4 regions of the Shewanella sp. 10N.286.48.B5 genome follow, and region 3 is predicted to be linked to each of the others. Evidence: predicted binding sites of a transcription regulator. Region 3 holds the regulator's gene; each other region holds the start of a gene.

Region 1 (4,219 bases), on a different contig from region 3:
CGTACACGACCTTTACCGTCTAGCTGCATGTCTTTCATGTCACCTTTACGTGTACCTAATTTTTCAATTACAGCACCTTGATGTTCTTCTTCAACATCAACGGTTAAGGTTTCAAATGGCTCGCACATTTCACCGTCAATTTCTTTAACGATTACTTCTGGACGTGATACCGCTAGCTCGTAACCTTCACGACGCATGTTTTCAATTAGGATACCTAAGTGTAATTCACCACGGCCTGAAACACGGAAACGATCTGGAGATTCAGTTTCTTCAACACGTAATGCAACGTTATGAATTAGCTCTTGCTCTAAACGCTCAAGGATATTACGTGAAGTAACATACTTACCTTCTTTACCAGCAAACGGAGAAGTGTTTACTTGGAAAGTCATGGTTAGCGTTGGTTCGTCAACAGAAAGAGCAGGCAAGGCTTCAACAGCGCCTGGAGCACAAATAGTGTCAGAAATTTTTAGCTCACCAAGACCGGTAATTGCAACGATGTCGCCAGCGTTAGCTTCAGCAACTTCGTGACGGTCAAGACCCATGTAACCTAATACTTGGCCAACTTTACCGTTACGTGTCTTACCGTCTGCACCAACAATAGTTACTTGTTGGTTAGGCTTAACGCTACCACGTTTAACACGACCAATACCGATAACACCTACGTATGAGTTGTAATCGATTTGAGAAATTTGCATTTGACATTCACCTTCAGCATCAGCATCAGGGAAAGAAACCTTTTCAACAATTGCTTGGAATAAAGGTGTCATGTCTTCGCTAGTTTCGTCTGGATCAAGGGTCGCGAAACCATTTAATGCAGAAGCATAAACGATAGGGAAATCTAACTGTTCGTCAGTTGCACCTAAGTTGTCGAATAAATCGAATACTTGGTCAATAACCCAATCAGGACGAGCGCCTGGACGGTCAATCTTGTTGATTACAACAATTGGCTTAAGGCCTTGAGCAAACGCTTTTTTAGTTACGAAGCGAGTTTGTGGCATTGGGCCATCAACTGCATCAACTAAAAGTAATACTGAATCTACCATAGATAGAACACGTTCAACTTCACCACCGAAATCGGCGTGACCAGGAGTGTCTACGATATTAATACGGTAGTCGTTCCATTTGATGGCGGTATTTTTAGCCAAAATGGTGATACCACGTTCTTTTTCAAGATCGTTAGAATCCATTACACGTTCTGCGGCTTCGCCTCGACTTTCAAGGGTGCCTGACTGTGCCAAAAGCTTGTCTACCAAGGTCGTTTTGCCATGGTCGACGTGAGCAATAATGGCGATGTTACGTAAATTCTCTAACACGGATAAAACCTCTATACCATCAAACAAATAAATAGGAGTTTATAGCGGCATTAAGTTTAGCCACCATAAAAAAGCGTGCCATTCTACTCCACGAGACGCTTTGCGGATAGGATTATTTTTGTACACTTTGTGATTAGCTAAAAAATAACCATCAATTTTGGCATTTATAGCATCATATAATAGTAACGATTCAGAAATGTGACAAACAATCAGCGCAGTGTTTTTAGCCGCGCACCAAAATAGAATTTGAACCATAATAGTGCGTGCGCTTGCACTAAAATGATGCAAAATTGTGTTTTCGATAATTGGCTATTAAGTCAAATATATAAAAATCATATACTTATTCAGTTGGCATGGTAATAGCTTTAAGATTGTCAATTATGTGATATTTCGACACATACGCGTCTTTAATGTCGTAGTATAGTGGTGAACTTGAATTATAAAAGGGAATACCCTTACTCTACCGGAGGCTTAAGAATGTCAGCTGAATCTGTTTTAACGCAACTTAAAGAATTGGAAGTTAAGTTTGTTGATTTACGCTTTACCGATACCAGAGGTAAAGAACAACACGTTTCTATCCCATCTCATCAGGTTGATGAAGATTTTTTTGAAGACGGCAAAATGTTCGATGGTTCGTCTATTACGGGTTGGAAAGGCATTAACGAATCTGACATGGTACTTATGCCAGATGCGAGCACGTTTGTTCTTGACCCTTTCACAGAAGAAACAACTGCACTAATCCGTTGTGACATCTTAGAGCCAGGCACAATGACAGGTTACAACCGTGACCCACGTTCTATTGCTAAAAAAGCTGAAGAATACTTAACGTCTACTGGTATTGCTGACACAGTATTAATTGGTCCAGAGCCAGAGTTCTTCTTATTTGACGATGTTAAGTTTGGTGCTGACATGTCAGGTTGTTTTGCTAAAGTTGATGCAAAAGAAGCGGCATGGAACTCAGGTACTGGCTATGAAGATGGTAACACTGGTCACCGTCCATTCGTTAAAGGTGGTTACTTCCCAGTAGCACCAGTTGATTCATCACAAGACTTACGTAGTGCTATGTGTTTAGTACTTGAAGAAATGGGTCAAGTTGTTGAAGCGCATCACCATGAAGTTGCTACAGCCGGTCAAAACGAAATCGCGACACGCTTTAACACGCTAACTGCTAAAGCTGATGAAGTTCAGATCCTTAAGTATGTTGTGCATAACATGGCACACGCATACGGTAAAACAGCGACATTTATGCCTAAACCAGTAATGGGCGATAACGGTAGTGGTATGCACGTTCACCAATCTTTAGCTAAAGATGGCGTTAACTTATTCGCAGGCGACAAGTACGCTGGTTTAAGTGAAACTGCTCTTTACTACATTGGTGGTATCATCAAGCATGCTAAAGCGTTGAATGCATTTACTAACCCAAGCACAAACTCTTACAAGCGTCTTGTGCCACATTTCGAAGCGCCTGTCATGCTTGCATACTCTGCACGTAACCGTAGTGCTTCTATCCGTATCCCAGTGGTACCAAGCCCTAAAGGTCGTCGTATTGAAACACGTTTCCCTGATCCACATGCAAACCCTTACTTAGGTTTTGCTGCGCTATTAATGGCAGGTCTAGACGGTATCCAAAACAAGATTCACCCAGGTGAAGCTATGGATAAAGATTTATACGACTTACCAGCAGAAGAAGCGGCTGAGATCCCACAAGTTGCGACTTCACTAGAAGATGCACTTGCAAGCTTAGATGCGGACCGTGAGTTCTTAGTTAAAGGTGAAGTATTCACTAATGACTTTATCGATTCATATATTGCTATCAAGCAAGGTGAAGCAGAGCGTGTTGCACGTACTACTCACCCAGTTGAATTTGAACTTTACTACTCACTATAAGACGTCTTTATAGACCGCTTTTATAGTAGTAAATAACAGTTAGTAAAAAGCCCTTACTGGTTTCCAGTAAGGGCTTTTTTGATCTTTGCATATTCATAAAACGGCAGGGTGGATGGATATTTAGCAAAGTGGCTGTTTGATTTTTCTACAATCTATTTTACAAATTCAATGTGTTTGTCGGTATATTAAATGAACAAATAGATGCTAACTTGTTAATCATGACCAAATTGGCAATAAATGGATTTTACTACATATACTTAAATACACGCTTTTAATTATTAGTCGCGCATGATTAATAGCAAATGATTGCAAAATAAGGACTCATGATGATAACCAATATCAAACGTCTCTGGCTGCAAGTGCTAACTGTATGGATAGCATTGTTGCTATTACCCTTTTCGGCAGTAGCAATTGAATGGCCGCAAGATGTTGAAACGAAACTCGGCACCTTAGTGGTTTATCAGCCGCAGCCAGAATCGTTAGATGGCAATATCTTGATGAGCCGCGCTGCGATGTCATTTGAAGTGGAAGGTCAAGACGACCCTGTATTTGGCGCTTTTTGGTTTAGCGCTAGAATCGATACTGATGACGATGTTGCTTTGGTGCGTAATATTGAAGTGACCGAAGTGCGCTGGCCATCATCCACTGCCGAAGACCAGCAAACGTTCACCGATACAGTCTCAGAAGCGCTAGCGACAACTAGCTTCGAAATTTCCATGGAGCGCTTATCAGCCAGCCTTGAAAATGCTGAGCAGGTAAAACGCAGCTTAGATAATATTAACAACGATGCGCCAGAAATCGTCTTCAGTAATAACTTGAGCGTGTTGCTGTCCTATGATGGTGAGCCACAATTTAGTGAAATTGAAAATAGTCCCTATGAGCGAGTGTTAAATACCCCTTTTGCCGTTGCCCGTAATACGCAAACGAACAAGCTGTATTTAAGCAGTGGTACCTTTTGGTATGTGGCAGATGATCCTATGGGGCCATGGCAAGTCACATTGTATCCTCCTGAAGATTTG
Region 2 (4,219 bases), on a different contig from region 3:
TTTGGGCAAACATTTCTACGGCTTTTTCTTCAGTATGGATATCGGTGGTGAGCCCATTCATAAGCGCATCATTATGGTAAGTTTCCACATAATCGAGGGCGATACGATAATAGGTCGCTTTTAGGGTTCTAAAGGCTTCGGTACTAAAGGTTTCCCCTTGGGTAGCCAATTTACGATAAAACGCCTTGGTGATATCAATCGACATTTTTGATAAGCCCGCTTCCGCATTATCTAGGGATAAATCCTGATGTTTGTGATCGTAATTATCCGCAATGTCCACCTGACAAATACGGTTATGAGCATAGTTACGATGCATCTCACTCAGCACCCCAATCTCTAAGCCCCAATCACTGGGAATACGTAAATCGTTTAACACATCACGTCTAAATGAAAACTCTCCGGCTAATGGATAACGAAAGCTGTCCATATATTCTAAATAATCATTATGACCCACCACTCTTTGTAAGGCTTTAATCAATGGCGTGACCAATAGTCGAGACACGCGGCCATTAATTTTGCCGTTGGACATGCGGGCATAAAAACCTTTACTGAACTCGTAATTAAACTGTGGATTGGCCACCGGATATAACAATCTTGCCAGCAGGGATTTTTCATAGGTGACAATATCGCAATCATGCAGTGCCACTGATTCCGTTTTGCCGGACGCCAAAATATAACCCATGCAGTACCAAACGTTACGGCCTTTACCGAGCTCTTTCGGCGCAAGGCCCAACTCACTTAATTTAGCATCAAGGGCTTGCAGTCTGGGGCCGTCATTCCAAAGTACTCTATGGTGTTGTGGCAGCTGATTAAAAAAACCCAGCGCCTGTTTATATTGCTCTTTATCGGCCCTATCAAGCCCAATCACAATTTCATTTAAGTAAGGCACGTCTTTTAATTTACTAATAATTGCAGGTAAGGCTTCACCCTCTAGCTCTGAATACAGCGAAGGTAAAATCAGCCCTAACGGCCGCGTTTTAGCAAATTTAAGTAAGTCCTGCTCCATCTCTTCATGGGTACGCTGGGTCAGATTATGTAGGGTAGTCACTATGCCATTTTGGTAAAAATCAGCCATGTTATGCCTCCTCAAGCTTCAATGATGTTGAAGACTTTGGGTTTAAAAACAAAGCTTCTAGGCATTCTGCCCAGCCTTTAGGGCCGTATTGGCTACTTTGAATCGGTGTTGATGTGGTATCGATTTTTGGAAAAGTATGAGTGGGAGATTTAATTTGAATGGCAATATCAGCCGCCTCTAGCATGGCGCTGTCGTTACCACTGTCACCGAGGGCAATGGTTTGCACGTTGGTTTGATAAGCATTGGCATATTGCTGGGCTAACCAGTCCATGGCGCGGCCTTTATCTGTATGGCCGCCAACATGTAAGAAACGCCCACCTTGGAGCATATTCGCGCCTAGGCTATTCATATGGGCCATAAAGGCTTGCTTTCGAGTGTCATCACCGGTCCACAATAACGGCTCAGAGTAATGCCTTACCAAGGCCAGAGTGGCTTTTTCTGGGGTTAAATCCGTTAGCTCACAAAGCTCTTCGGCTGTCAGAGATGAAAAACCAAGGTAATCTTCTGTAAATGCTTTGGCCTCGGTTTCCAGTAAGGTTAACCAATGGCTTCTTGGCTCACAAAATTCTTTTACCCAATAATACCCTTGGGTAAAGGTGTCTTGAGGTTGAGTGTCAAAGTAACCAATGGGAATGTAGATCACTGCGCCATTTTCTGAAATAAACGGTGAGTTAAAACCAATGGTTTGCTGAAACTTTTCCATTTCGGCAAACGTTTTACTGGTATTAGGGATAATAGGAATTTGCTTTTCATTTAATCCTTCAATTACCGCTATTGCGCTGGAGAAACTGTAATCAAAGTGATCAAGTAAAGTACCGTCCATGTCTGTAAATATTAGCGGTCTTGTGGTCATATTTATTCCCTTCCATTACCTAAACAATTATTCAACTGCCTAAAAATGTTTCAGGTTACATGCCAGCTTTTGGCGCTTTGCACTAAAATGGTTAGAAACTAAACATTAGACACTGAATTTATTGATTAAATAATTTATCCGAAGGGAAAGAACACATTAAAAAAAACACAGAAATGGATCATAAATGCAGGATTTTGAAACAAACCTTGCACCATTACGGTGCAAAGAGAGCGTTAAAGGTTAGCTAATTACACTTGCTAATAGGACTGCATTAGCCAAGCTGTTTTTGGTAAGGGTTATGCGCACTCAGCAGCAAGGTGCACTTTATTTTTACCTGCATATTTAGCTCGGTACAGTGCTTCATCTGCTATTTTTGCTAAATCAAATAATGACTTAGTGCTATCAATATTATTTACCACTCCCATGCTCACCGTTAAATCAAGACTAATATCGTCAAAGTGAAACGCTCGAGATGCTATGCCGTGACGCAAACGCTCTGATATCGCAAAGGCTTGATCCATATTAGTATTGGGTAACACTATCAAAAACTCTTCACCGCCGATCCTACCTATCAAGTCACTGTTTTTTAATAAGGCTTTTACTCTTTTTGACAGCGATTTTAGCGCAAGATCGCCCACATGATGCCCATAAGTGTCATTAATGGTTTTGAAGTTATCAATATCAAACAGGATCACTGCCAAAGGTTGCTGTTTTTTTGCCGCTTTTTCAACGAGGCTCTGACCTTGGGTAAAGGTTTGGCCACGATTATAAAGCCCGGTAAGAAAGTCAATTTCTGCACGAAATTTTAACGATCGCCGCGAGAGCAATAGGAAAATAATCAAGGTTAATAACACCACAGCAGAAACAAAAAGTAGCATCAGATTAAGCTGATAAATACGCTCTTTATCTTCAACTGCTACCAAGTTTAATTCATTAATAGCAAGCCTATTCGCCAGTAATTGATTTTCAAAATTGACCAATTGGTCATTATGACCAAGCGCAGAAATGATAACGTGGTTGCTAATGACGCTTTGGTGCGCCTCCCTTTCTAAATCAATGACATCAAGCAGCGTATTAACGGCCTCAATGGGCTTAGCCTCATCCATCGCAATTATGGCATCGGCCTGTAAAATCATGCTTTGCTGGTTTTGACTAAAGTGTTTATCTTGTTTGAATGCGCGCGCCATTTCAGCCGCTTTTACTGCATCACCAATTCTTAAATAAGCTAACGCCAGATATAAGTAATTGCTGGTTTTAAAATAACTTTCTTTGGAAGTGTGGTGTAATGCAACCGCTTTTTCTAAATGCTCAATAGCAAGGGGAAAATCATTCATTCTTAGCGCCACGCGGCCGCTATTTAGATGCGCGAAAAATAATAAATCTTTGTAATCTTTAGCTTCATTGGCCAAAGTGAACTGCACCGTCAGGCTTTTCTGAGCTTTATCCCAATCCCCTAGCTTTAATGCCTCGCTAAGCATATTGTGTTGCATATTGAACATGTCTTCTTTGTCATTAATACGCTGCCAAGTCAGGTAGGCTTTTTCAAAGTTTTCATACCCTTGTTGATGTAATCCCACACGCCGATAAAGATTACCTGTCGCATTATAAATCAAAGCTTTACGGTTTAAGTTTAGCGCACTACTTTTATCAACGACTGTCAGCGCTTCGCTTAATAAATCAATGCCCTGTTGAACCGTAGTAGGCTCTGTATAACAAAAAGCATTTTGAGTTAATGTCTTAGCGAGTAATTCTGAGTTGTTATGCTGACGAGCATAATGGAGCGCGAGTGTTCTATCTTCACAGTAAACCGCAGGATCGTTAGTTTGGAGATATTTAGCAAAGGAGCGCTCTAAGTAGCTATCAATTAAGATATCAGTCACCGCCAAAGAGCTAACCAGCGCGATACCTTTATCATAACTGGCTATAGCTAATTCCAACTGGCGAGTTTTTTCGTACTGCTGGCCATAAACAAAATAATACTTTGCTTGAGATTCAGCATCAAAGTTGCTGCCTGTAAGATCAAATTGGTCTAATAACGCAATCGATTCTGCAGCAGAAAGCCCTTTAATTGATTGTTCTAATTTGAGGAAAGCATCATTGGCAACAGCACTCAAGCTTGCTAAAAAAAGCATACTGCACAGCCATGGGATAAATCTTCTCATCTACAAACAATCCATTTTTCGTTAGCTAAATAGCACTTTTGTAGTATATCGACTTAGGCGTAATATGGAATGGCTTCGCAACAAAACTCACAACTACCTACAAATTGACACAAATAGACTGACAGAACT
Region 3 (4,219 bases):
CATGCTTAAAGCCAAATGACTCAAAATGTACCACTAATTCTTTATCAACACTGCCTAGCAAGATTTGCCGAACATGATCGCTCAATTCGTAGATATTAGTTTGCGAGGTGTCGATATAGTGATCAACCATTTTGGCTATGGGTTCGAGTAACCGCCCCTCAAGCTTAATGGCTTCTTGTAACGAAATTTGATTCTTAGACAGTGGGTGTAATCGGCGGGTCTCACTAAAACGCTTCAGTAACACTTTATCGTTGGCGTTTAAAAAGAAACTGGTAATGCAGGTATCGTCAGACAGTAAAGCAATTTGCTCTTTGAGTACTTTGCCTTGCTCTTCGATATTACGCACATCGACGCTAATGGCGACAAGCTCGTTACTATCTTTAAGCTGTTCAAGCAGGCTGCCAATCAGTGGCAGTGGCAGGTTATCAACACAGTAATAACCTAAATCTTCAAGCACTCTCAGTGCGACTGATTTTCCTGAACCTGAACGTCCCGATACGATGACAAGTTTCATGCAGTAATAACCTGATAAAGTTCTGTAGCGTCATGACTCTTTCGAAGTCGTTTAAGTATCAATTTATCACTGAGTTTCTCTGCCATGCTAGATAATGTGCTTAGGTGTTGCTGGCACTGATCTGCAGGTACAAGAAGCGCAAATAAAATATCTACAGGTTGCTTGTCTATGGCATCAAAGGCGATTGGCTCTTCGCATTTGATTAAAATAGCAATGGGTTCTTCGATATTATCTAAGCGCCCATGTGGAATTGCTATGCCATTTCCTATACCTGTACTGCCCATTTTTTCACGCGCTATTAGACTTTCAAAAATAGCCTGTGAAGAAAGGGTTGGGTACTGGGCAGCCATTAAATTGCTGATTAATTCCAGTACCTTTTTCTTACTGCCCGGAGTGGCACAGGTAGTGCACGCCGGCTGCAGGATGGTACGAAGTTCCATCGTTAATGCTTAGTGAGTTTCTCTTTATGTTTAATTACCTGACGGTCTAGCTTATCTATCAGGGCGTCTATTGCCACATACATATCAGCGTTACGCGATACAGCAAACACTTCACCGCCTTTTAGGTGCAGTTTGGCTTCGGCAATCTGTTGTAGCTTTTGAACATCGAGCACAACGTGAACATTATTGATCTGTTCGAAGTGTCGTTCAAGCTTTGAAAATTTTGTTTGCACGTATTCCCGTAAAGATTGAGTTATTTCAATATGGTTTCCAGTCAGGTTAATTTGCATAGGTCATCCTCCAATAACAAAAGTTATAAGCTTTTGCGTTGGTTTGAGGGAGGGATGAGCATTGCCTCTCGATATTTGGCTATCGTACGTCGAGCAACGTTAATCCCTTGTTCAGCCAATAGTGTCGCCATTTTACTATCACTAAGAGGCTTTTTCGGGTTTTCTGCAGCTACGAGCTTTTTAATAAATGCGCGAATTGCTGTAGAAGAGCATTCTCCACCATCATCGGTACTTACATGGCTTGAGAAAAAATATTTTAGTTCAAAAAGTCCACGGGGGGTATGCATGTATTTTTGGGTCGTGACCCGCGAAATGGTCGACTCGTGCATTTCAACCGCTTCAGCAATATCATTGAGCACCATCGGCTTCATGGCTTCTTCACCGAACTCAAAGAAACCTTGCTGAAATTGTACGATACAGTTAGCCACTTTTAGTAAGGTTTCATTACGGCTATCGATGCTTTTGATAAACCATTTAGCTTCTTGTAAATGACCACGAATAAATTGGCTGTCAGCTTGGCTTGAACCGCCTTTGGCCATAGCTGCATATTGCTGATTAACGCCAATTTTAGGCATGTTATCGGGATTTAGCTCGACCACCCAGCGACCATTCTTTTTAAGTACAGTAACATCAGGAATGACGTACTCATCTTTAATGGGGGTAATTTGCAAGCCTGGACGTGGATTGAGCGTTTGAATAAATTCAATGGCTTCACGTAAATCATCTTCTTTAAGCTTGGTTTTACGCATCAGTAACCTAAAGTCACGACCGGCGATTAAATCAAGATGATCTTTAATCAGTAACTTAACATTATCTATGCAAGGAATTTCATTAGGGTATTGGCCTAATTGAATTAATAGACACTCACTTAAATCTCGCGCTGCAATGCCGACGGGATCGAAGTGTTGTACCCGTTTAAGTACAGCTTCAACTTCATCGAGTTCGATATCGTCAGTGCCTAAGGATTGCAAAATGTCTTCAACGCTCTGGGTGAGGTAACCGCGCTCATCAATGGCATCAATAATGGCGGTTGCAATCACTAAGTCATTTTCAGAAAAGGGAGTGAGGTTTTTTTGCCATTCAAGATGCTCATACAAGCCTTCACTGGTTTCGCCTTGAAACGGCATATCATTACCGCTCGATACTGCGCCAGAGCCAGAAGTAGGCGAGGCGGTATACACCTCATCCCATGTGGTATCCATAGGGAGTTCTTCAGGCATAGAATCTTTAGTGAGCGATTCAGTGGTATCAACCGTTGAGGTGTCTTTTTCTATGGTGACTTGGCTATTATCACTAAAATCGGTGTCAGTTTGCAGGGCGTTTTCTTTTACGGGCTCTTTGGCTTTAGTGAATTCGTCTTCAAGCTCTAATAGCGGGTTTGAATCAAGTGCTTGTTGAATTTCTTGCTGTAGCTCCAATGAGGAAAGTTGCAATAAGCGAATCGCTTGTTGCAACTGTGGGGTCATGGTTAAGTGTTGACCCATTTTGAGTTGGAGTGAGGCTTTCATGTACCGCTTGTCCCTAATTGAATTACATCATCGCGACGAACAGTGTGGGCGCTAGTTTATGATCCTAGAAAAATAGACTAGATTAAGGTTTGTTGTTGGCCGCGAATGCCATACTAAAAACTGAATAGTGCTAACTATAGCTTGAATTGTTCACCTAAGTATACCGACCTAACTTGCTGATTGACTAAGATCTCAGCAGGTGTTCCTTCAGCAATCAAGTTTCCGTGACTCACAATATATGCTCGCTCACACACATCAAGTGTTTCACGGACATTATGGTCGGTAATTAGCACCCCTAAACCACGGCTTTTAAGTTGTTGAATAATTTTCTTGATGTCGATTACTGAGATAGGATCTACCCCTGCAAAAGGTTCATCTAATAAAATAAACTTAGGATTTGCCGCTAATGCGCGTGCAATTTCAACTCGGCGACGCTCGCCTCCCGATAACGCCATACCTTGGCTATCACGGATATGAGTTATGTTAAATTCTTCTAATAAATGTTCCAGTTCTTCAATGCGCTGCTCATTTGATAAGCTTTTGCGAGTTTGAAGCACTGCCATTATATTATCGTGTACTGTGAGCTTACGAAAAATACTGGCTTCTTGAGGTAAGTAGCCAATGCCTTTTCGGGCGCGCAAATGCATTGGATCTGCGGTTAAATCATCTTCATCGATCAGAATGCGGCCCTTATCACTTTTGACTAGGCCTACGACCATATAAAAGGTGGTGGTTTTACCCGCGCCATTAGGGCCAAGTAAGCCAACAATTTGGCCGGTTTTTACCGTCAGGCTGACATCTTTTACTACCTGGCGACTTTTATAACTCTTAGCGAGATTTTCAGCGGTTAACGTAATTTGGGTCATTAGTCATTTTGCTCAGCTGCTGGGGCTGACAATGTCGCCTGCGCCTCAGCGTTAAGTGATTCAGTTACTTCGGGTGTTTCAGTTGAGTTCACAGCCTCTACAGCAGATAAATTGTTGTTTTCAATTATAGCTGGTGGCGTGTCATCACCGGGTTTAGCGCTGTCTGGTAAATGTGGTTGCTCATCTTTTTTCTTTTCAGAATCAATCAAGTCTGGGTGACTTTCTGGTTGAAAAATAGTGATAACCCGATCTTCACCAGTACCGGTGCTTTCAGCAATTAACTGCTGCTTTTCAATGTTGTAGCTAATTAGGTTACCAGTAACCTGGCTGCCAGCTTGGTCCAATTTAGCATTACCCGTTAAGGTTAAAATGCTAGTGGCAAGCTCATATTTAATTTCATCGGCACTGGCAGTACCAATACGGCCATCATCTAACTCTTGGGAAAATGTCGCAGGGTTACCTGTGGCAACCATGGTTTTTTGGGTGCCGCTTTCGGTGCCAAATGCGCGTAATTCGTCGGCATTAATGTTAATCGACCCTTGAGTCACATTAACTGGGCCATAGAAGATGACCTGATTGTTTTTTATGTCAGCTTTTTGGC
Region 4 (4,219 bases), on a different contig from region 3:
TAAGCCAAGATAGTTCATAGCCAGTCCAAATATCAGCACCTTGAAAAGGTAACTCAGCCGTTAATGCAATGGCATCTCTATTTAGCTTACGAGGAACCCCTTGCAGCAATGATGCATCATATTCAGCTTGATATTGCGTCGCTTGACCTAAAGTTAAACCTTTAAGTGCTTCAGCATCACTATAGGGATCGTGATTGTGTGTCATCTAGTGTGTTTCCGTGTCAAAATAGGCCTTTATTATAATACCAATTTATATAATTAGGTAATCACTGTACGTGACAAATACACCAATCTATTTGGTCACAAACAATATTGGAGCATCTTAAGTGTCTTGTTCAACATCATTGGATCAATTTTCTAACCGTTATATTCAAGCTTACCAAGATACCTTAGGGGAATTACCGCGATTTTACCCAATGGGTCAAGGGTCTAGTTGTATTGAGGGCCAGTATGATCTTGAATCTGATGAAGCGGTATTTTGGCAGACTGTTAAGCGTAAAAGCACCGCAGACTTTAGTAATGTCGAACATGCTTTAGAGCTTAAGCTGCATGATGATATCAATGATTTTTACGGCCACTTCTTTTCAGCATCACTGTATTTTGATTCAAACTGGGGTGAAGGCGAATTACTGCAAGTTTGGAATCAGCAAGACTTTGAATCTTTGCAGCAAAATATCATTGGCCATTTGATGATGAAGAAAAAACTCAAACAAGCACCAACCTGGTTTATCGGTGTATTGGGTGATGGCGATAACATGCTAACGGTTGATAATGAAGATGGCAGTGTGTGGATTGAAGTGCCAGGCAATAAGCCCCATGAAAAGCTTGCTAATAGCCTAGCTGGGTTTATCGATAGCCTAACGCCAAGAGTCACACCAGCAATTGAACCTGTAGAAGAAGATCATGGCCATGTGCCACATCCGGGGATTTGGCAGCGAATGAAAATGATGTGGAATGACTTATTGAGACGAAAGTCATAGATCAACGTTATTAATTTGCGATAAACCAAAAAGCCTGACTTATAGATTAATTAAGTCAGGCTTTTTGTTGAAAAGAAGGTTAATGATGCAGCTGTTCTGATCGATGTTAGATACTTCAGAACAATAACGTTTGAAATTATTACTGATGATCCCATGAGATATTCGACACAATTCTGCATGGCTCACATCTGAAGTGAAACATATCCAATAATGGCTCATCCAATAACCACTGTTTCGATCCACAGCGTGGACAGGCTCGTTCTTTTTCAGACTGTAAACTTTCACCACCAACGCGATAAAGATAATAATAAGTCGGAATTTTGGTAATAAATTCAATTCTGCCGCGGATATCCCAGCCTCGTCTAAATAAATCACTTTTATGACTGGTCAGTTCTTCTAATGCTGCAAATTCAGCTTTGGTTGCCGCCGCCATTTGCAGTTCATCACAAGCTTGCCACTCTGTTTGCCAGCGAATAACTCGCTTATGGTCGCCATTAAAGCTTGCTGGAGTTTGATATAGCGGAATAGGGAGAAGGTTGTCGCCACTTCTTAATGGTGAGCACATATGTACATAGCTGGTGTAAAGCACCTGCCAGCTGGGAGTGCCGACATTACTTTGCTCTGAATTGATATCTTGGCCGATAAACTTTTCACGTGGCGCCAATAACTTTGCTTCAGTTAGCATAGTTAATGCTTGCTTGACCCATGGGCTGTTGTTACGGGCTGATAAACTGTTTTTTTCAGGTATTAATAGCCTGACTTTAAACTCACCTTCATTAAATGCGATAGCAAATTCTCGTCCTAATACTTGGCCATTGGCTCTGAGTGCTTCTAGAAAGTTATTAATGGCTTTTTCTGCCGCAGTGATAGTGGTATCGGCGAAACATTCAAATCTGAGTTCAGTGACAAACATGGTTTTCCGTTTTTAGCTGGTTAAATGTATTGAGGATGTGGTGCTTAACTTTCTAATTGTACAATTCGTTTTTCAAGTGCTGCTATCTTTAGGGCAAATTCACTTTCGACAGCGTCAAATTTAGCCTGCCATTTTTGTTCTAGCGCCGTTAATGGGTCTTGAGCCGTTTCAGTATTAGCTGGCTGTATCATGGCTGCTAAATCGGGTAAGTCTTGCCATTGCTCTTTGGGGATGGCTTTAAATTGCTGCAACCCCTGAATAAGGGTTGGCATGGCTATCCGCGTACCTAATTTACCTTTTATTAACGCTAATGTTGGCGTATGACCTGCTACAGCAATGGATTTTGCCGCCGCAAGGACTTGTTCAATTGGACTCATAATTAGTGAAAATCCTTAAATATTGGTAGTGAAATTACTCAAAAAGTGAGACTTGGTTTTAAATGATGAATAAAATCAAGGGTTTAGCTTTTGGCACACTTTTAGCTTAATCAGTATTGAGAACAGTATAACTTACTCTGAAAAACAGTTTCAGTAGAAATTACATTAGAACCATTTGAAAGGGACGTATTATGAAAGCAAAATTGGGTGCAGCATTAATTATGGCTATAGCAGCGACTTCACTAACTGGTTGCGTATTGAATGTGGGCGATCACGAAGGTAAGCGTAGTGATTCATATTGGCAAAAACAACAACAAACTAATCGTAATAACTTAGCGAAACTTTCAATCGGAATGGCAAAAGATCAAGTCACCATTTTGATGGGAACGGCTGATTTCAGTGAGGCTTATGTGACCCAAGCAGATGCACAAAGTCCGAAGAAAGAGGTTCAGGTGTTTTTCTACCGTACTCAATGGAGTAAAGGTGACGGCAAAACCACAAAAAGTGAATGTACCCCAGTTGTGATAAGTGACAACAAATTAGTGGGTTGGGGTGAAACTGCTTACCAAAACATTTAATTTCTTAATAAAACGTCCAGTTGGTCTATTAATTCAGACCACTGGCCGTCTTGATGTAAGGCCTCTTCAATAAAGTGTCTTTGCGATTCTGACCAAAATCCAGCCTGTGCAATGGTGCTATTTTTAGCCAGTTTATGTTGTTCGATAAACTGGTTAATATCTTCCTTAGATGAACTTAATCCTAATTGCTGAAATAAGTGTTCAAATGTTGTCGTTGTCGTATCCATGAGCTTTCACCATGTATGAATGATATTACTTTACTAAGATTAGGTGACCCTATTTAAATTGCAATATGTTTCAAAGTTGTTAAGTTGAGACTATCAACTGGATTAGTTAAGAGTGACATCATGGAAAACAACACTTTGCCCCCGAAAACTCAAGCTGCGCCGTCTTTGGATGAACAAACTAACGATCAACCTAGAGCGGTTTATTTGACTGCGGAAGATCTAAGAGTTGCAGCATCGATTATTTATAATGCCTATCATGATGATCCATTTTTTATTGAAGCTTTAGCCACTGCTAATAAAGCCAATTACGAACAAAAACTGCGGGCTGCAATCAGAGAAGAGCTCACAGAGTTATGGCAGCAAGAGCAACCATTAATTGGTTGGTTTGAAGGCAAACGTCTCATCGGTGTCGCCTGTGTGATCACCCATCAAGTGCCTCTTGGTGAAAGTCGTTACTGGCACTGGCGTTTAAAAATGGTACTCGGCACTGGTTGGAGTTCAACCCAAGCATTTATTAAAAAAGAGCATACCATCTTAGAAAGTTTACCGAGTAAACAATACGGTATTTTACAATTTATCGCTTTGAGCCCTAATGAGCAAAGAAAAGGTAATGGGGCAAAATTAATTCAAGCGGTGTTAAGTTGGTGCGATGAGCAGTTAGAGCTCGATGGGATCGGAGTATTTGTTAACAACGATAAACATGCAGCGCTTTTTATTGGTGAAGGTTTTGGCCATTTGTCTGATCAAACCATTGGCTCTGTTGATGGTGAGATATTAATTTATCAAAGTAAATCGGAGCAATAAATGGCTGATAAACAGTATCAAGACTTTAAGTCGTTTTATCCTTTTTATTTATCACAACATCAAAATGCCACATGTCGGCGCTTACATTACCTCGGCTCTGGACTGATAGTGTTATTGCTGTTGGTGACTCTAGTTAGCCAGCAATGGTGGCAACTATTATTTATCCCTGTCATCGGTTATGGATTTGCATGGATTGGTCACTTTGTATTTGAAAAAAACAAACCTGCTACTTTTGAATATCCGCTATACAGTTTGTTCGCTGACTGGGTAATGTTTGCGCAAATGTTAAAAAAGCTATTCCTCTCAAAGTCATAAACAGGCAAGTTTCACTTTGGCGTGT

The links. Region 3 encodes sigma-54, which starts transcription at its own class of promoters, with help from an activator protein. Its sites were predicted from a motif close to GTTGGCACGNNNNTNGNNT; they were not measured.
Region 1: the regulator sigma-54 is predicted to act here: its motif matches at 1,661-1,679, upstream of glnA (glutamate--ammonia ligase).
Region 2: the regulator sigma-54 is predicted to act here: its motif matches at 1,977-1,995, upstream of BCU57_RS20015 (HAD-IIB family hydrolase).
Region 4: the regulator sigma-54 is predicted to act here: its motif matches at 2,360-2,378, upstream of BCU57_RS10340 (DUF3192 domain-containing protein).

What each region holds. Positions count from the first base shown of each region.
Region 1 covers NZ_MCVG02000004.1:116,664-120,882, reverse strand. Annotated here, with positions in the region: gene typA (translational GTPase TypA) at 1-1,313, opposite strand, end outside; gene glnA (glutamate--ammonia ligase) at 1,791-3,200, shown strand; gene BCU57_RS19460 (carbohydrate-binding family V/XII) at 3,524-4,219, shown strand, end outside.
Region 2 covers NZ_MCVG02000004.1:244,695-248,913, forward strand. Annotated here, with positions in the region: gene BCU57_RS20010 (glycosyl transferase) at 1-1,075, opposite strand, end outside; gene BCU57_RS20015 (HAD-IIB family hydrolase) at 1,077-1,928, opposite strand; gene BCU57_RS20020 (GGDEF domain-containing protein) at 2,225-4,060, opposite strand.
Region 3 covers NZ_MCVG02000002.1:328,399-332,617, reverse strand. Annotated here, with positions in the region: gene rapZ (RNase adapter RapZ) at 1-514, opposite strand, end outside; gene ptsN (PTS IIA-like nitrogen regulatory protein PtsN) at 511-954, opposite strand; gene hpf (ribosome hibernation promoting factor) at 957-1,244, opposite strand; gene BCU57_RS16335 (RNA polymerase factor sigma-54) at 1,268-2,752, opposite strand; gene lptB (LPS export ABC transporter ATP-binding protein) at 2,887-3,618, opposite strand; gene lptA (lipopolysaccharide transport periplasmic protein LptA) at 3,618-4,219, opposite strand, start outside.
Region 4 covers NZ_MCVG02000001.1:2,414,347-2,418,565, reverse strand. Annotated here, with positions in the region: gene queF (NADPH-dependent 7-cyano-7-deazaguanine reductase QueF) at 1-205, opposite strand, end outside; gene syd (SecY-interacting protein) at 327-980, shown strand; gene BCU57_RS10350 (Zn-ribbon-containing protein) at 1,120-1,893, opposite strand; gene BCU57_RS10345 (hypothetical protein) at 1,938-2,270, opposite strand; gene BCU57_RS10340 (DUF3192 domain-containing protein) at 2,462-2,848, shown strand; gene BCU57_RS10335 (DUF2789 domain-containing protein) at 2,845-3,075, opposite strand; gene BCU57_RS10330 (GNAT family N-acetyltransferase) at 3,241-3,879, shown strand; gene BCU57_RS10325 (DUF962 domain-containing protein) at 3,880-4,194, shown strand.